Regions from separate parts of the Cytobacillus sp. SAFR-174 genome, predicted to be linked through region 2. Evidence: riboswitches for the same ligand, from Rfam matches in the RefSeq annotation. Region 2 holds a riboswitch; each other region holds the start of a gene.
The links. Region 2 has a riboswitch for cobalamin ahead of ACTHRG_RS18360 (helical backbone metal receptor). Riboswitches for the same ligand answer to the same signal wherever they lie in the genome.
Positions count from the first base shown of each region.

Region 1 (6,513 bases), on a different contig from region 2:
CTGCAGACAGAGAGTCCTGATCTCCTTTTTCGTAATCAGGCCTTTATCCGGCTTTCTCTGTACGAACCTGTCATCCGGAATTCCCAGTGAGGCACGCTCCACAGACATACGCTGCTTTAAAATCACCACATTCAAAGGAGAAAAGAATGATTGCTCCATTTCGTCCAAGGTGAAAAAGCGGCAGCGTTCATTTTCCCCCTGCAGATTTTCAGCAACAAAGGCATCATACTCCGTCATGCCGAACTCCTTTAAATACGCTGCAATGGCCTGTGGTGTATTCTTTTCATCTGTTAAAATAGCAATCTTTTTCCGACCGTCGATTCTTTGGGCAAAACCTTTAATAGAACGGCCGTGCAGGCTGACAATATACGCATCCTGCCAGCTTACCTGCATTTTTGAAAAAGCGAGCTGAACAGAGCTTGTATAAGGATAAATCTCCAATGGAAGCTTTTTTGCCAATACACCGCCAAGCCCATAAAACAGCGGATCACCCGACACCAAAATAACCGTATTGCGTGTTTCCTGCTGCAGGTCAGCCGTTAAGGCCGCCAAGCCGCCTTTAATTACTTTTTTCTCTCCAGTAAACCCCGGGAAAAATTGCAAATGGCGTTCCCCGCCGACCAGGACCTCACATTCATGAATCCAGTCTATGTATGAGGGGAGCAAGCCTGCCGCGCCATTATCCCCGATACCAATCATCTTCATCCAATTTGTCAATATTCTCAGCCTTTCCTAGACAGCTTCCGTTCATGGCATACAGAGTTGTCGATACTTTGACGTTTGCGTTCATATGATTCAGTGCATAATAACAGCAGTTTCGGCAAAGGGCTTCAAAGAATTCTTCGTTTCCCTGCAGGATTTCACCAACCTGTGAAGCCGTATTTGCCTGTAAAATGTCCTGCTGAATTTCCTCGCTGACTTCCACTTTATTGGCCATACCTGCTAAAAACTCGAAACTGACTGGTGCACTTTTTGAGTGCACCATCATAACTCCCTGTGCAACCTTTGAGAATTTCCCCATCATCCCTACAAGAGAGACTTTGGGAATCTTCTTCCTTGCTATATTCTTCAAAGTAAAACCGACAAAGTCGCCCATTTCGATAAAGGCTTCTTCCGGCAAATGCGGATACTGCTTCATGGCAAATTTTTCACTGCGTCCGCCTGTTGTGATGACTAAATGATCACATCCTGCTTCTTTTGCGACATTGATCGCCTGAGCGATACTTGCCATATAGGCGGAACTGGAAAATGGAACCACCGTTCCCCTTGTTCCTAATATCGAGATTCCTCCGATAATTCCTAATCGGCCATTCAATGTTTTTTCAGCTATTTCTGCACCGTCCGGAACCGAAATGACTACTTCAATGCCCCGATTTACTTTATATTTGTCCATTGCTTCCTGGACGACACCATGGATCATTTTACGCGGCACCGGGTTGATCGCTGCCTGCCCTACCGCTACTGGCAGCCCGGCTTTCGTGACCCGTCCTACACCGATCCCGCCATCTAAATGGATGCCTTCTGTTATGGCATAAGTGACCGTACTTTGAATTCGTGCCTGATGTGTGGCGTCCGGGTCGTCCCCGGCATCTTTGATCGTTTCGCACATGACCCGGCCATCTGACCGATCAAAAGCCGTCACTTTAAAAGTGGCATACTGGCCAACCGGCAGATAAATCGTAACTTCATTTGGCACCTCTCCGGTCACAAGTGCCTGCAGCGCTGCCTTTGTCATGGCTGCGGCACAGGCACCTGTCGTATAGCCGTGCCGCATTTGGGATGGATCTTTTTTATTTCGCTGCTTTTGCCCGTTCATCCGCCATAATCGAAATGGCATTCAGCGCAGCGACCGTCACTGTACTGCCACCCTTTCTCCCTGCATTCGTAATAAATGGGATCCCTTCAAGCACGGCCAGCTCGGCTTTGGACTCTGCCGCTGATACAAAGCCGACTGGCATGCCAATAATTAAGTCAGGTTTTGCTAGGCCTTCTTTAATTAAACGAATCAATTCCAGCAGTGCTGTTGGCGCATTGCCGATAGCATAGATGCCCCCTTCATGCAGACTCGTTGCTTTTTGCATGGAAATGATCGCACGTGTTGTTCCCTGTGCCTTTGCTTCTTTAGAAACATCTTCATCCGCAATATAACAATGCAGGTCCCCGCCATGCTTTTGGAATCGCTTGCGTCCTGACCCGCTTTCAATCATCTGTACATCTGCCACGACATGACGGCCTGCTAAAATCGATTGAACCCCTGCTTCAATGGCATCTGGTGTAAAAATCATGCTTCGCCCCAGCTCGAAATCGGCCGAGGCATGGATGACACGCCGAACCACCAGCCACTGCTCATTTGTAAATGGATGCTCACCCATCTCCTCTTTAATAATCGCGAAGCTGTGATCATAAATTTTATCCGGATCTACCGTTACCGGTACAAATGTGGTATTAAAGTTCATGTTTGCCATGTGTAAAGCCCTCCCAATTTTTGAGTCACTTCTTCGAAAGAAGTGCAAAAGTTTTCATAATGAAGTGGCGGCCGCTTAATCAAAATAACAGGAATCCCCATCTCCAGAGCAGCTGTCATTTTTTCATCCACAGATCCCACTTTGCCGCTTTCTTTTGTAATCATCAGGGTTACACCGTATTGCTCACAAAGAGCTTTGTTTAATGATTCGGAAAATGGCCCCTGGATCGCAATGATGTCCTTTTGTTTAACGCCAAGCTTATCGCATTTTTCCATGTTTCCTATGTTTGGGAGCATCCTGCATACAAGCCGGATCTCCTCCCGCATCAGATATTTTGTGAAGATTTCCAGCGTTTTGCTGCCGGTTGTCAGCATGATTGTCCCTTTATGCGATTGAGCCAATTTTGCTGCTTCCTCATAGCTTTCAGCTTCAGTGATGAGCGGTGAGATAAACTGTTCCTTTGGCCTTTCGTAACGTATGTAAGGAATGCTGCATGCTTTAGCTGCTGCCATGGCCGTTTTTGACGCTTCTTCCGCGTAGGGATGACTGGCATCAATCACAGTGGTCACCTCTTGCATCTGAATCAGTTCAATCATGTCATTTTCTGTCAGCCGACCCACTTTATAAGAAATGCCTTCAGCTTTCAAGCTGTCAGCTGCCGATTCTGTGACAACGGTTGCCAATAAGGGATAACCTTGATTTTTCAATTGAATGGCTAATGCTCTCGCATCACTTGTGCCTGCTAAAAATAAAATCATGAGATCCTCCTAATCCCCGCATGGTGCCGGCTCTACTTCGATCTTGGAGCTCATATCCTGATAGGTAAAATACTGAATTTTTTTCACGCGCTTAAAATATTTAAAAAGCCGTTCATTCGGATGCGCATTTTCTTTGTATTCTTCGATAATCTCCTTTAATAACGGCACCAGCTGTTCAGGCTCAATTCCCTCTGCCACCGGCTGGGCAGCATGGGCTGTACGGCCAACCGGCTTTGCCCCGATAAATAAATCAAACTTCTTCTTGCGGTAAACAATGCCGATATCATCAAATACCGCCCGATAACAGGCCATACCGCAGCCATTAAAGCCAATATGCAGTTCCTTTGGTAGCTTTAAGCCGCCAAGTTCAGCTGCAATTTCCTCTGCATATGGAATGGATTCTGCCTTCTCCCCGTAGCAAAAATCGCAGGCTTTTACATTTAGAACATCACCTACCGGCATGACTGTCAGATCATGCTGTTCGAGTTTTTCCACAATTGACTGTGGCCGTCCGGTTGGAATCTTGATTAAGAATCGGTGATCCGGTGTATATTCCATGGTGCCTTTCTCGCCAACAGCTTCTGCCAGTACACGCATTTGGTCAGCTGTAACAAATTTATTGGCTACACCAGGCGAAACCGCAAATTCAAAAATATCTTCGATTGGCTGCTGCACCAAATGTGTTTGGTCAATCTCCGATTTCGTCACCATTGATAAAGCCTTTAAAGCCATATTCAGTGAACTGGATTCTTGTTTTTTGCTTTCAATTTGCTCGTAGCCGGGCACTGCTTCCCCGGTTTCCTGATTTAATGCCCATGGCTCCGCTTCCTTTTTTAAACGCTGATGCGGCTTTAAGCTTTGCTTCTCTTCCCCAAGCGTATACTTGCGCTGGTAGCCTCTCGGCGTAATGATTTTATTGTCATAAAAGAAAGTGGAGGAATTCCCGATCACAACTGTTGTCAGCATGCCTATATCGTGATCAAGCATTTCCGCCAGTGTCGTCAGAATGACATTCTGATTTTCACGGTAAGCACTTTTCACAAGCCCCACTGGTGTATCAGGAGAACGATATTTTAATAGAATCCTTTGTGCCTCGACAATCTGCCGTGTCCGCCGGCCGCTTTTCGGGTTATATAATGCAATGACAAAATCTGCCATTCCGGCTGCTTCAATGCGCTTTTCGATTACCGTCCAGGGTGTTAAATGGTCACTCAGACTGATGGTGCAGGAGTCATGCATGACAGGTGCACCCAGTAAGCTCGCACATGAATTAATCGCAGAGATGCCAGGAACAATTTCCACTTCGATTCCTTCTTCTTCTTTCCAGCCCAATTCGATCAGCACTTCATACACTAGGCCGGCCATGCCGTAAACGCCCGAGTCACCGCTCGAAATCACAGAAACAATTTGGCCGGCTTCCGCTCTTTTCACTGCATCCTGCGCACGGGATACCTCTTCAGTCATCCCTGTGCTGACAATCGAACTTGCTGTTACGTATGTCTCGATCAGATCTACGTAAGTTTTATAGCCAATAATGCAATCACTCTGCTGCAGCGCATCCACAGCCCGCTTGGTTATATGCTCACGATCGCCCGGACCAAAGCCGACAACAAAGATTTTTCCCTTTTTCATAGGCTTACCTCCAATTAAGAAATGCACATGCGCCATGTCTGCTGCCGTACTGCTCGAGCAGGCGGCCTGCGCCATCTAATTCTCAAAGTTCAATGCTTCTTGCAAAATAAAAAATGCCTGCACTCCTTTTCAAAGGAATACAGGCATATGAAATGACAGTATAAAAATAAGCATACTGAAACCCAAAAACAATTGATCATAATTGTCCCGCCTATACTTCTCCCTCCGAAAAGCAAGTGTCGTTTAAATAAGCAGGTTTCCTGACTTAAGCTTCTTCTTACTCTTACACCTTCCCGATTTCTCAGTGGCTTTGTAATTTCATCAGCTCTTACAGTAGCGGGGGCTGCACCAGACTTTCACTGGTTTCCCTTTTACCTCACAAAGTGAGCACTTATTTAAATTGATATATTAATTTTTTACTAATATAACATATAATGACCAATTTTGACATATTATTTTTTTCATAATTTTTTTAATGCTGTGTTAGTAGCTTTGGCATTATAAAATTCATGCCGTTTATACCGGACCATAGAAACCATTCCAAGAATCGGTCCAATCGCTAAAGAGGCAAAGACCCATTCCCAGCCAACTAACCTCTGAATAATAGGAATAAGGTTTATAGAAAATATAGTGATCAGGAAACCAAAACACATTTGAAAAGTCAGGGCTGTTCCTACATACTCAACTTCAGAAACTTCTGAAACTGCAGAAGAAAACTGGGCAGAATCTGCGATGACAGACATTCCCCAAATGATAGAAAGGAAACTTTGTGGATGTTGTAACTATGTACCGCCACACTTTTTATTGCCTTCCATTCATAAGTTTTCCAGCACCGGTAATATTAAGAGTAATGCAGAAAATAATGGTGATTTACTTATGACTAAACAGGATTAAGGATGAAGTCCAGCATGAGGTATGGGAAAAATCTTTTTATTCCAATAAATTTTTAATATAGTCAAAAAACAAATGTACGCTTTGGTCTTACTTTAATAAACAGCCTACCCCCTTTAGCAAAAAAAGAACACAAGATAAAAAGTTGATGAATAACGCCGGAGTGGGAACTCAGTTTTACCACAGCCAGATACCAAATCATGAAACGGAGGTGAACCAAATAAAGGAGCAGCCAATACCAGACAGATTGAAGATATCCCCATTTTTAGTATTTTATTTAATTATGTCCATGCAAATTGGCATTGGGGTTCTTAGCTATCAGAGAGATATCGCAAAGGATGCAGGCTATGATGCCTGGATCTCCATCCTGTTTGCCGGGGGTTGCATACATGTCATCCTTTGGATGAACTATAAAATTGCCGAAACGGTTGATGGTGATTTTGTGACAGCCCATAAGTACCTTCTGGGCAATTTTATCGGCAAAGCAATCAGTTCCATTTTCATAGGTTACTTTTTTTTGTATGTCTTAGCCATAGCACGAACATTTATCGAAATCATTCAAGTGTGGATGTTTCCGGATCTTAGCACTTTCTGGTTCTCCTTTGGATTCATGATACTTTGTACTTATATCATTTTTGGAGGGTTCAGAACCGTAGTCGGTATAGCCTTTTTCGGTCTTGTATTGCCTGCTTATCTCCTTCTCACATTTGGCTGGGCCATTAAATTTTCAAATTTCTACAATCTACTGCCAATTTGGGACCATTCCG
Region 1 is NZ_JBQCMZ010000021.1:55,871-62,383, reverse strand. It holds gene ACTHRG_RS18925 (bifunctional cobalt-precorrin-7 (C(5))-methyltransferase/cobalt-precorrin-6B (C(15))-methyltransferase) at 1-705, opposite strand, end outside; gene ACTHRG_RS18920 (cobalt-precorrin-5B (C(1))-methyltransferase) at 680-1,816, opposite strand; gene ACTHRG_RS18915 (precorrin-8X methylmutase) at 1,791-2,465, opposite strand; gene cobK (precorrin-6A reductase) at 2,453-3,223, opposite strand; gene cobJ (precorrin-3B C(17)-methyltransferase) at 3,233-4,855, opposite strand; cobalamin riboswitch at 5,089-5,265, opposite strand; gene ACTHRG_RS18900 (hypothetical protein) at 5,317-5,598, opposite strand; gene ACTHRG_RS18895 (GerAB/ArcD/ProY family transporter) at 5,967-6,513, shown strand, end outside.
Region 1: it holds a riboswitch for cobalamin, as region 2 does, so the genes downstream of both, cobJ (precorrin-3B C(17)-methyltransferase) here and ACTHRG_RS18360 (helical backbone metal receptor) in region 2, are expected to answer to the same signal.

Region 2 (6,513 bases):
GACCGGGTCAAGCCAGGAATAAATCCTGCTGAACTGATAGGGGTCAATCCCAAGGTATTTCTCTAAAATCTCCGGTGCTATGATCACCAGGTATAGAACCGTTCCTGCTAAAGCACCCAGGATTCCATAAATCGGAACAAGAATTTTCCAGGTGATTCCGGATACCAGGATGATTCCTGCTAATATCGCGATGATGACAAGGGCAGTACCCAGGTCTTCGATAATAATCAATCCTAATGGAGGCAATGTGGCTGCCCCTAGTTTAATTAGGAGATAAAAGTCCGTTCCGGCTGTCTTAGCCTGATACTTCAGATGGTGGTCAGCGATGATTTTGCTGAGGGCGATAATAAGGAACACCTTTACAAATTCAGAAGGCTGCACTGAACCGAGTCCGGGAATGATATACCACAATGTAGCCCCTTTGCGCTCTGGTGCAATGCTTTCCGGTGCAATGAATAGCCCGATAAGCAATAGGATGCCTAAACCGTATAGCAGCCATGTGAGTCTCCGGATTTGCTCGCTGTCAAAATACATGACAATCCCTACAATGACGGCACCTACAATATAATTTTTGATTTGTGAGATAACAAAATTCCCTTCATATTGATTGGAGGATTGTCCGCTGTAAATCGCAATGCAGCTGATGAGAAAAAACAGCAGCAGAAGAAAGCATAACGTCCAATCGAATCGGTCTGAGAATCTATTATTCTGGTTCATTATATACACCTGGTTTCTTTACCTTTTTACATTTTTATCGCAGTCTAACGGGCAGTAAGACCCCACATCTAGAATCAGATGAATCAAGGGAGAATAAGTGGGGGTCAAACTGCCCGTAAAGGCCCGAAAAGAAGAACAAAGACTAAAAACGCCACATCCTGTGGCAACGTCTTTGTGACCCACTTCCTGTGGGCCTCAACTAACAATCAGCCGGGAGAAAAGCACTCCCTGCTGATTGAAGTTTCACTTTATCCTATCAAAGGAAAAATTAACCTTACAATGGAGAAAGAGATTTCACTAGTTAGACGAATATATTATGATGTTGGTTTCCTGTATTTTCAAAAAAAACGGATTAAAAATTTTTTCTCATCTGGAAAGATATTTTCAGATATTTTTGCTACAATAAGAGGATAAAATACTGGAAGTTTGGCAGACAGTTTCATAAGAAGCTGTCTTTTATCAATTAGGCTACGGTTCGGGGGTTTCGTCATTGAAAAGAAGGAATCAAACTATTCGTGATCTCATCTACATCCACCTTAATGAACAGGATCAGTATGTGATGACTTATGGAATTGAGTTTGCAGAGTTTGCCCAGACTCTTTCAGATTCTATTAATAATCTGCTGCTGTTAAAGCATCGTTTTGAACATGGGGACTTTAATACTCACACGATGTTCGATTATGTATCAAGGGACAAGCTGGGCAGGCTGGTTGGGGATGATGTATACGGCTATGGCGATTTTTGCTGGATCGACTTCGAGGAAGAGGAAGCGGTGAATGAGCTTCCCGGCCAGACCATTGCGGAACTTCTTTATCTCGGCCATGTCAAAGAACATCTTAAGCTGCCTTTTTACAATTATCTGAGCAACCGGTATGTGTACCTTGCTCATGATGATGGCTGGTTTAACCGCACATATTACCGCGATCTGAACGATTTTTACCGTATGCTTGGAGAAGTGATCCCCGGGAAAATGGAACAGATGAAGGTAGAAAAAACGCTCCTTGGCATTAAAAAGAAAAAGACGTATCCTCCAATCACCAGAGATGTCCTGCTTTCATTAAAGCCCCTTATGAAAGAAGGAGCGGTCCTTTCCATTAAGGATATTGAACAGAATCGGGTCAGGATTGAGATTCCTATTTGGATTATTGGTGATTTTGCGAATATGGATGATATGTATGATGAGTATGAAGCCATAGTGAAAGAGCCATGTGAGGCGAAGATTGTGTTCGATAAGAAGACAAGGGAATGGAAAATATACTCGCGTTAGAATTCTGAACTTTTTTACAACATTCAGCAAATTTCTATTACTTTTTCTGCGGGATGGTGTATAATCGGAAATAGAAAATTTTATAACCGCAATAGAACAGGTGTCTTCTCAAAAGGGCTTTAAAGCAAGCGCTTTTGAAGACTTAATAGGGAAGCTGGTGAAATTCCAGCGCGGTCCCGCCACTGTAAATGGTAGCTGTCTGCAAATCCACTGTACACCCAAGTATGGGAAGGAGCAGAACGCATTGACCATGAGCCAGGAGACCTGCCTGATTCTTAAGCACCCATAAACCTACGAGGATAGGGAGGTGTTTGGTCCGGCCATCTATTCTGCATTTTTTAAATGACCATACCAACATCTCCTTGCCGTTCGAGGGGATGTTTTTTTATTTTAAAACGGTGGTGACAGGCACCACTCGAATTCTGTCGAAAGTTCTAGGAGGATTGCTGAGAATGAGAAAGTTTTATGCATTTTTATTAACTATGCTGTTTGCTGCAGGATTGCTTGCAGGCTGCGGCGGGAGTGCTGAACAGCCAAAAGAAGAGAAAAAGGTTGAGGAAGGGCAGAATGCTGCATTTCCTGTAACGATAAATGACGCGCTGGATAATGAAGTGGTCATTGAAGCCAAGCCTGAAAGAATCGTTTCCGTGATTCCAAGTAACACTGAAATAGCATTCGAGTTGGGGCTGGGAGAAGAAGTGGTTGGGGTCTCCGACTTTGATAACTACCCGCCAGAAGCCGCAGAAAAGGAAAAGGTTGGAGGCTTGGAATTTAATGTAGAGAAAGTGATCTCTTTAAACCCCGACCTTGTTCTTGCCCATGCTTCAAGCGCACAAAGTTCGGAAGCAGGTCTTCAGCAATTAAAGGATGCGGGTGTGACCGTCCTTGTTGTCAATGACGCGAAGAGCTTTGATCAGGTTTTTGAATCCATTGAAATGATTGGAACGGCAGCGGGAGAGAAAGAAAAAGCAGAAACACTTGTGTCAGACATGAAGAGCCAGCTTGAGGAAATCAAAACAAAAGCGAATGGGATAAAAGAAGAGGACCGCAAATCGGTAATGGTTGAAGTTTCACCTGCTCCAGAAATCTATGCAGCAGGCACTGAGACATTTATGGACGAAATGCTGAGTGCCATCAACGCGGAAAATATTATTTCGGAAGAAGGATGGCCGAAGATGGATCCGGAAGCGATTATCGAACGAAATCCGGACGTGATCATCACAACTCATGGCTATTACACTGAAGATGCTGTCGGCAATGTCTTAAGCCGGGATGGCTGGCAGGATATTACCGCAGTGAAAAATAAGCAGGTTGCCGATGTTGATTCCGATATGGTAACCCGCTCTGGCCCTCGTATTATTGAAGGAGTCGAAGAACTTGCAAAAGCAGTATATCCGGACGTATTTAAATAATAAATTACTGGCTTATGTAACAGCAGCAGCTTTCCTGCTTTGTGCCATGCTGATGGGGATTTCAATTGGAACAGTGTCCATTCATCCCATGACGATCATCAGAGTAATAAGCGCTGAGATTTTTCCCTTTGTTTCATTGGAAAACACAGATAGCATGCATGCAAATATCATTATGGACATCAGGCTTCCGCGCGTATTGCTGGCAGGCTTGGTTGGGGCGTCTCTTGCCATTGCGGGAGCCGCCTTTCAAGGTTTATTAAGAAACCCGCTGGCAGATCCATATACCATTGGAGTTTCTTCCGGGGCTTCACTCGGTGCAGTTTTAACCTTGTTCTTTGGCTTATCCATTCCCTTTGCAGGAATGTTTACGCTGCCTTTATTCAGCATCTTATTTTCCTTTTTAACCATTTTTGCTGTCTTGCTTTTTGCGAGAAATATTGAAAGATCCATGAAAGTGGAAACGATTATTTTAACGGGCATTATCTTCAGTTCTTTTCTTGGCGCTCTAATTTCTCTGATGATTGCTCTGACTGGTGAAGAGCTAAGACAGATCATCGGCTGGCTTCTTGGAAGTGTGTCGATGAGAGGCTGGGCGTATATTAACATTATCCTTCCCTTCTTTGTGATAGGTGCGGTTCTTCTGTTAGTAAACAGCAAAGAGCTTAATGCTATGAGCTTCGGAGAGGAAAAGGCCCGGCATATCGGGGTGGACGTTCAGAAGAGAAAGATGATGGTCCTGATAGCAGGCTCCATCTTAACGGGTGCGGCTGTTGCTGTGTCTGGAACGATCGGGTTTGTCGGACTTGTGATTCCCCATCTGGCCAGGATGTTATGGGGACCGGATCATAGGCATTTGCTGCCGCTATCCATTCTGGTGGGAGCAGGTTTCCTTATTATTGCCGATCTGGTTTCACGGACGATCATTGCCCCTGCCGAGCTTCCGATCGGTGTGATTACAGCCTTAATCGGTGCACCTGCTTTTGGGGTTATTTTAATGAAAAGAAGGAATAAACTTTAAGCGCATAAGGGCGTTTTGCGCTTTTCTAAATTGTAAGAAAGTACAACTTTGAACTTAGGTAACTGTCTAGCTCCAGCGCCTACCCCCTCGAGGTCACAAGCTTGTCTTGTTGCGGCTCCTAGGGACTCGGGGTCATAAGCCGTTTCCTTTCAGAAGGAAAAACGCCTTCTTACAGGAACCGTCTTATGCCTGTCGTCCCTGGGCAGTCGCCTCCACATTTCGGGCAATCCTCCCAAAAAGGCAAATAACGCCTTTCTGTGAGGCTCGTCTTGTGCTTGAGGCCCGCAGGATGCGGGTCATGCAGACGTTGCCACAGGACGTGGCGATCTTAGTCTGCGTTCCTTCGGGGCAAGGCGCTTGCGCTTTTCTGTTCAGAAAGAAGTGGTAAATCATGCTAAGAGTCCAGCAAATCACTGGCGGGTATGCCGGTGCGCCGGTTGTAAAAAATATCAGCTTTGAAGTGGAAAAAGGGGAGCTTTTCGGGATATTGGGGCCGAATGGAAGCGGCAAGACGACGATTCTGAAGATGCTGAGCGGCATTTTGCCCCATACATCAGGTGATATTGTGATCAAAGGTAAGAACCTTTCAGAATATACACCGAAAGAACTGGCGAAAATCATGGCTGTTCTGCCCCAGCATTCCTCTCAGGCCTTTTCATATACCGTAAAGGAAACCGTTTCCCTTGGCCGCTATGCTCATCAAAAGGGCTGGTTCCAGAGCTGGACCAGCAAGGATGAAGAAGCGGTTAACCGGGTTATGGAACAGACGGGCATCTCCCGATTTCAGGATGCTGATATTCAGCAATTATCCGGCGGGGAAAGACAGAGGGTGTTTTTAGCACAGGCCCTTGCCCAGGAGCCGGAAATATTATTGCTGGATGAGCCGACGAACCATCTCGATTTGTCTTATCAAAAAGAACTGCTTGATCTCCTCTCCGTATGGTCAAAGGACTGCGGACTGACGGTGATCTCCATCTTCCATGATTTGAATCTGGCCGGCCTGTACTGTGACCGCCTATTGCTGCTGGAGAATGGTGAAGTCAATATTAACCATGTTCCTAATGAGGTTTTAAAAGAAGGGCGGATACGGGAGGTTTACAGGACGAAGATCGAGAAGCTGCCGCATCCAAGAGTGGCGGCCCCTCAGATGGTGCTGGTGCCTGAGCGCTCACAGGCAGAAAGCCAATTAGAGAAGCGCATCGATCCAGCCAGCCTGGAGGTACGGGAGGATTTGCTGGTCCTTCGCTCGCCATTTCCGCTTAAAACCATGTCTTCAGGTGTAACCGGATCGGGGACTGGCTGGAATCGGATTTTTCTTAACCGGCATGTGAGCAAGAATTATGACTGCAGCGATCATCGGGCAGAGATGGCGGAATTTGTACGGGAAATCGGCTTTGAACCCGGGGAAACTGTGGGGATGATGACCGCTGTATATATTGAGGATTACAGCAGCCAATTTTATGAAGAAGATACATTCTCTGTGTATGTGGTCGTGACAGCCGGTGTCGGCAATGCGGTTGATGCTTCGAAAAGTGAAGAGCATTCCTATCATCTGACTCCAGGTACAATCAATACTTGGATTTTCGTTAATGGCCATCTTACAGAGGAAGCCTTTATCCAATCCATTATGACCGCAACCGAGGCTAAGACCAGAGCACTAAATGATCAGAAAGTTATAGATGCCGTCACAGGGACGATAGCGACCGGAACATCAACTGACAGTATTTTGATTGCCGCCGCACAGCAGGGAGAAAACCTGGAGTATGCGGGTACCATTACACCGCTTGGCAAAGTGATTGGCAAGGGTGTCTACGAATGTACCGTTGAGGCGATAAAAAAATCGCAAAGCAGGATAAAAAGATGATTTTATATCACCTGTTCGCGCTAACCTTTGCCTGGTTACTGGATAAGCTGATAGGGGATCCGCCAAACTGGCCGCATCCGGTCAGGTGGATGGGTGCCCTGATACATAAACTGGAACAAGCTCTGAATAAAGGCCGCTTTAGAAAATTAAAAGGGAGCCTCGTGCTATTAATCGTGGTGCTGGCAGCAGGTGGCATCACCCTTTTCATTACCCGGCTCTTCTATGAAATTCATCC
Region 2 is NZ_JBQCMZ010000020.1:34,370-40,882, reverse strand. It holds gene ACTHRG_RS18370 (FtsW/RodA/SpoVE family cell cycle protein) at 1-717, opposite strand, end outside; gene ACTHRG_RS18365 (hypothetical protein) at 1,208-1,984, shown strand; cobalamin riboswitch at 2,066-2,270, shown strand; gene ACTHRG_RS18360 (helical backbone metal receptor) at 2,437-3,396, shown strand; gene ACTHRG_RS18355 (FecCD family ABC transporter permease) at 3,362-4,414, shown strand; gene ACTHRG_RS18350 (adenosylcobinamide amidohydrolase) at 4,806-6,278, shown strand; gene cbiB (adenosylcobinamide-phosphate synthase CbiB) at 6,275-6,513, shown strand, end outside.

Region 3 (6,513 bases), on a different contig from region 2:
CTCCACTGTATAAAATAACATGGGCCTTGTCATACTCAGCTGCTGTTTTTGCCAAGATGGAACCATAGATGCCGAGCCAAAACAGTATGGTTAAAGGATTTGACAATGACATGAGGAAGCCTGACATAAAGGATTTTACTTTAGATTCATTTTTGGTTCTGACGCTGGATATTACTTTGCCGGCGCTAAATATGGTTTCAACACCTGTATATACCAGGACAAAAAATCCAAAGCACCATAAAAAAGCTTTTATAAATGGAATCTCAAGAAAATGTACTACACCCAAATATACTGCTGCCATATAAACTGCATCTGCTGTTATAGCTCCCAGTCCCACAAGCCATGCGTGGAAAAAACCATTTTTTATCCCTTTATCCAATTGCGCAGCATTTATTGGACCAATTGGCGCTGCAAGCGAAAGACCCAAGAAAACATAGCCTAAAAATATGCTCATAAGTGTACAACCCCTAACGCCAAAACCTGTTTGTACAAAGTGTATTCAGAGTATTGGAAGGATAGGACAACTATTTTATCCTTAGCAAGCAGCAGTTTTTGCAATCAGAATATATTGCCCAATAAACAGCTTTACTGACAAAGCAAGCATAAATTTCGCAACCATGCAAAAAATAAACTGAAAAAAGCAGAGGAGAGTGTTTTTAATGGACGCAAAACGAGTGAAGCAAATTCTTTCATCATCAGCAGATATCGAAGTAAGATACAATGGTGCTTCCGTGTGGATCGATAAGCTAAATGAAGATGGGAGAACAGCAACAGTACATTTACGCGGCCCGCTTGAAGAAAGGTCCGAGGTGGAAATTGGAGAACTGACTGAATTGTAATATGACAATAAGCCGCCTCCACTGGCGGCTTTTCGTCTATATATCTCCATTGGAATCAGTTTCTGCCCGTTCATTTAAGTACTTATTCTCAGCAGAAGCAAAGTTTACTGACTGCAGGCTAATTTCTTTGTCAATTCCATAAAGATCTTTGCCATTGTCTTCTAAATTTTCATGCCTTCTATTCACATCATCTGCCTCCTTTCTAAAGTGTTTCCGTTAGTATAAACAGAGATTTTCAATAACATGAAAGGGAAATTATACTTAAACATCCGGAATTTATACCATTTTGAACTCAGAACTTTACATAGGGTACCGGGGTATAATATAATGAAAACAAAGGGGGCTGATCAAATGGCTTTTGATTTGGAAAATGAGGATTTATCTGCTGACAGCTGCTGTTCGATTGATTCGGAGCGAAAAAGTCATCACTCGGAAAAAGTGAAAAAGAATTTGACGACCCGATTAAATCGAATTGAAGGTCAAATACGCGGAATAAAAGGACTTATTGACAGAGACGTTTATTGTGACGATATAATAACACAAATTTCTGCAACTCAGTCCGCTTTGAATAGCGTAGCCAAGCTATTGCTTGAAGGCCATTTGAAAAGCTGTGTGGTTGAAAGAATCCACGAAGGCGATGAAGAAGTGCTTGATGAATTTTTAATCACAGTCCAGAAGTTAATGAAAAAATAACGGGAGGCTACATTATTATGGAAAACGTAACTTTGAAAGTAAGCGGAATGTCATGCGGACATTGTGTAAAAGCCGTAGAAGGCAGTGTCGGCAAATTAAATGGCGTGGATAAGGTAGCAGTGGACCTTGATAATGGCCAGGTGCAGGTTCAATTTGATTCATCTGCAGTTTCACTTGAACAAATTAAAGAAACAATTGACGATCAAGGCTATGATGTAGAGTAATCTAACCCGGAAGGAACGTGTGAATAAAATGCACGTTCTCTTTTTTTACAAATTAAGAAATTTGTCTAATTTTATTTGATTGACATATAGGGTAGTGGGGTATAGTATATAAGTGTAAGGTACTTCGTTTGATAAAGGAGTGGGAGTTATGGGTGATGCAGCCCTGAAGGAGGTTCACCTTCCGATATCGGGAATGACATGCGCGGCCTGTTCATCTCGAATTGAGAAGGGGCTGAATAAGCTGGATGGTGTCCAGGAAGCTAGTGTCAATCTTGCATTGGAAAAAGCAGCGATAAAATATAATCCGGAAGTAACTTCTGTTGAAGCTTTTGAGAAAAAAATTGAGGATCTCGGTTATGCAGTAGTATCGGAAAAAGCAGAGTTCGAATTGCTGGGGATGACATGCGCGGCCTGCTCCGGAAGAATTGAAAAGGGACTTACTAAACTTCCTGGGGTAAAACATGCTGTAGTCAATTTGGCTCTTGAAACGGGCACTGTTGAATATAATCCCGAGCAAGTCTCCGTCCAGGATATGATAAAGAAAATAGAGAATTTAGGGTATCAGGCAAAAGTAAAAACGGATAAAGACCAAGAGATAGAAGGTTATAGGGAAAAGGAAATCGAGAAGCAAAAAGGCAAATTTATCTTCTCATTAATTCTTTCCATCCCTTTGTTCTGGTCCATGGTGGGACATTTCGAGTTTACATCCTTTATTTACGTTCCTGATATGTTTATGAATCCCTGGGTGCAGCTGGCGCTTGCAGCTCCCGTGCAATTTTTCATAGGAAAACAATTTTATGTTGGGGCGTATAAGGCATTAAAAAATAAAAGCGCCAATATGGATTTTCTGGTTGCACTGGGTACTTCGGCAGCGTTTTTCTACAGCTTATACCAATCTTTATTATCACTTGGCAGCAACGGGCATATGGTGGAGCTCTATTATGAAACAAGTGCCATTCTTATAACATTAATCATTTTAGGCAAACTGTTTGAAGCGAGGGCAAAGGGGCGTTCTTCTGAAGCAATCAAAAAGCTTATGGGCCTTCAGGCAAAAACAGCAACTGTCTTGAGGGAAGGGGAAGAAATTGAAATTCCCCTTGAAGAAGTTATTACTGGAGATATCATATTTGTAAAACCGGGTGAAAAAATTCCGGTCGATGGTGAAATTATCGAGGGACAGTCAGCATTGGATGAATCCATGCTGACGGGGGAAAGCGTACCTGTTGATAAAACAGCAGGCGACACAGTCATCGGCTCCACCATTAATAAAAATGGCTTCCTGAAAATTAAAGCCACTAAAGTTGGCAAAGATACAGCACTGTCACAGATTATTAAAGTAGTTGAAGAAGCGCAAGGCTCCAAAGCGCCCATACAGCGAATGGCAGACAAAATCTCCGGGATATTCGTTCCGATTGTTGTGAGCATAGCAGTGGTTACATTCCTGGTATGGTATATATGGGTAAGTCCCGGTAATTTTGCAGAAGCACTAGAAAAGTTGATTGCCGTCCTGGTGATTGCATGTCCATGTGCCCTGGGTCTGGCTACGCCAACTTCTATAATGGCTGGTTCAGGCCGGGCAGCGGAATATGGGGTTCTTTTTAAAGGCGGGGAGCACCTGGAGCTTACACATGAAATCACTACAGTCGTTCTTGATAAAACCGGAACCGTAACACATGGCAAACCGGTTTTAACGGATGTGATTACGGAAGGTAATGTTGAAGAAAGGGCATTTCTCCAGCTTGTAGGATCTGCTGAGAAACAGTCTGAGCATCCATTGGCCGAAGCAATTGTAAAAGGGATAAAGGATAAAGGAATCAATCTTTTTAATCCACAGGAATTTGAAGCTATTCCCGGCTTTGGGATTAAAGCAAAAGTGGAAGGCAAAAACCTTCTAATCGGTACAAGAAGATTAATGGAAACATACGATATAAATGTCCATTCAGCCAAGCAGGAAATGGAGATACTTGAGGAAAATGGAAAAACGGCAATGCTAGTTGCAGTCGATGGCAAATATGCAGGTATCGTTGCAGTGGCTGATACAATAAAAGAAACATCCAGAAATGCAATCAATCGCTTAAAGCAATTGGGGATTGAAGTCATTATGATAACGGGAGATAACAAACGTACGGCTCAGGCAATAGCTGAGGAAGTGGGGATAGACTCTGCAATTGCAGAGGTTCTGCCTGAAGGCAAGGCAGAAGAAGTAAAAAAACTTCAAAACCAGGGAAAAAAAGTCGCCATGGTCGGCGATGGGATAAATGATGCCCCTGCACTTGCTGTTGCTGATATAGGAATGGCGATTGGAACCGGTACAGATGTTGCGATGGAAGCAGCAGATATTACTCTAATGAGAGGGGATTTAAATAGTATCGCAGACGCCATTCTAATGAGTAAAAAAACCATAAGGAATATCAAACAAAATCTTTTCTGGGCATTTGCATACAATACACTTGGCATCCCAGTAGCTGCCTTAGGGTTCCTTGCTCCCTGGCTTGCCGGCGCAGCAATGGCTTTCAGCTCCGTATCTGTCGTTTTAAACGCACTTAGATTACAAAGAGTAAAAGTAAGTGAAAAAAACGTTTAATTGAAAGGGGCAAATTTAAATGAAGAAATGGGCAGGTGCAGCGATTGCTTATCTGGTGCTTGTAATGGCTGGTTATGCGGCATATGATTCTTTCTGGGCTAAGCCAGAGCCGATACCTCATGATATTGAAATCGAAAATCATGAATAACAAATGACCGGGCAGAGGGAATCCCCCTCTGCCCATTTTTGGCAGATTAATAATTGTAATTTATTTCTCGATATGATAGAATTCTCTACAATATATAGTATGGATGTTCTAAAGTGAAAACTACATATAGATCGTGATTGGTGTCCTATATGGACTTAATAGGGAATTCGGTGAAAAACCGAAGCTGTCCCCGCAACTGTAAGTGCAGACGAAAAAAGCATGCCACTGTACAAAACGCTTCATGGCGCTAGTATGGGAAGGGCTTTTAGTAGAGTGAAGCACAAGCCAGGAGACCTGCCAGGGCGATCGAAAGTTTCTTATCTTCGGGGATTGAGATGATGAAACGATCGCGTAATGGCCGTCTGTTCATCTGCTTCCTGCTATTATACTATCGTTTGATCCGCTCATTTTCCGGGCGGATTTTTATTTTGCCTTTAGGAGGAAGTAAGATGGTCCAAACCATACAGCCGATAAAAATTTTAGAAGAACTTAAGACAGAATTTCCACAGCTCGACATTGGGCAGCTATTAAAAAGGAAAGAAGAAATGAGTCAGCTGGGAGCGGAGGTCATGTATGACCAGCTTATACTGGATTGTTTATCATTTATCAGCATTGAAGAGCCAGATTGGACGTATGCCGCTTCACGTCTGCTTCTTAAAAAGCTCTATAATGAGTCCGGAAAAAACAGAGAATGCGGGCCGGATGATTGTTACACACATTTTTATACGCTAATTGAACGTCTGACCGCTTTGGGAATTTATGAACAAGATTTATTAGATGTGTATTCAGAGGAGGAGATAAATGAGCTGTCCTATTTTATTAGGAAAGAAAATGACCGTTTATTTACATACCTGGGGCTGAAAATGCTGGCAGATCGGTATCTTGCCAGGGACAAACAGAAAAACCTCTATGAGCTTCCACAGGAGCGGTTCATGATCATCAGCATGGTGCTGATGAAAAAGGAGCCGAAGGAAAAGCGTCTTGAGCTTGTTAAAGAAGCATACTGGGCAATGAGCGGGTTGTATATGACTGTTGCCACTCCAACACTCGCTAATGCAGGGAAGAACTGGGGACAGCTTTCAAGCTGTTTCATTGAGACCGTTGATGACAGTCTTGATTCCATTTATGACAGTAATACCGATATTGCATCACTGTCTAAAAATGGCGGAGGAATCGGAGTATATTTGGGGAAAATCCGCAGCAGAGGCAGTGATATTAAAGGATTTAAGGGGGCATCTTCAGGGGTGATTCCCTGGATGAAGCAGCTGAATAACACAGCGGTCAGTGTCGACCAGCTTGGACAAAGGCAGGGTGCTATAAGCGTCTATCTGGATGTCTGGCATAAAGATATCTTCCCGTTTCTTGATGCAAAGCTTAATAATGGAGATGAAAGGCAGCGAACACATGATTTATTCACAGGTGTCTGCATTCCTGATTTGTTTATGGAAAAAGTGGAAAGCCGAGGGTATTGGTATTTATTTGATCCCCATGAAGTCCGTACAATCATGGGCTTTTCCCTGGAGGATTTTTATGATGAAGGAGAAGGCGAAGGGTCATTCCGCCAGAAATATAAAGAATGCATAGATAACCCGAATCTATCAAGGGAAAAAGTTCCTGCTATCGAGATCATGAAATCCATCATGAGAAGTCAGCTTGAAACCGGGACACCATTCATGTTCTACCGGGATGAGGTTAATCGGAAAAATGCCAATTCTCACAGCGGGATGATTTATTGTACCAACCTTTGCACTGAGATCGTACAAAACCAAAGTGTTACTAAGAGGGTTGAAGAATATACAAGAGATGGGAGAATTATTATCGAAAAACAGCCGGGAGACTTCGTTGTCTGCAATCTTTCATCCATCAATCTTGCTCGGGCCTTAAGTGAAGGAGTCCTTGAAAGGCTTGTGCCCATTCAGGTGCGAATGCTTGATAATGTTATTGATATAAATAGTATTCCGGTTCCTCAGGGGCAGATCACAAATCAAAAATACCGTGCGATTGGACTGGGGACTTTTGGGTGGC
Region 3 is NZ_JBQCMZ010000008.1:156,731-163,243, reverse strand. It holds gene ACTHRG_RS10935 (LysE family transporter) at 1-454, opposite strand, end outside; gene ACTHRG_RS10930 (H-type small acid-soluble spore protein) at 660-839, shown strand; gene ACTHRG_RS10925 (hypothetical protein) at 876-1,025, opposite strand; gene ACTHRG_RS10920 (metal-sensitive transcriptional regulator) at 1,191-1,532, shown strand; gene copZ (copper chaperone CopZ) at 1,550-1,756, shown strand; gene ACTHRG_RS10910 (heavy metal translocating P-type ATPase) at 1,905-4,340, shown strand; gene ACTHRG_RS10905 (hypothetical protein) at 4,360-4,488, shown strand; cobalamin riboswitch at 4,610-4,803, shown strand; gene ACTHRG_RS10900 (ribonucleoside-diphosphate reductase subunit alpha) at 4,938-6,513, shown strand, end outside.
Region 3: it holds a riboswitch for cobalamin, as region 2 does, so the genes downstream of both, ACTHRG_RS10900 (ribonucleoside-diphosphate reductase subunit alpha) here and ACTHRG_RS18360 (helical backbone metal receptor) in region 2, are expected to answer to the same signal.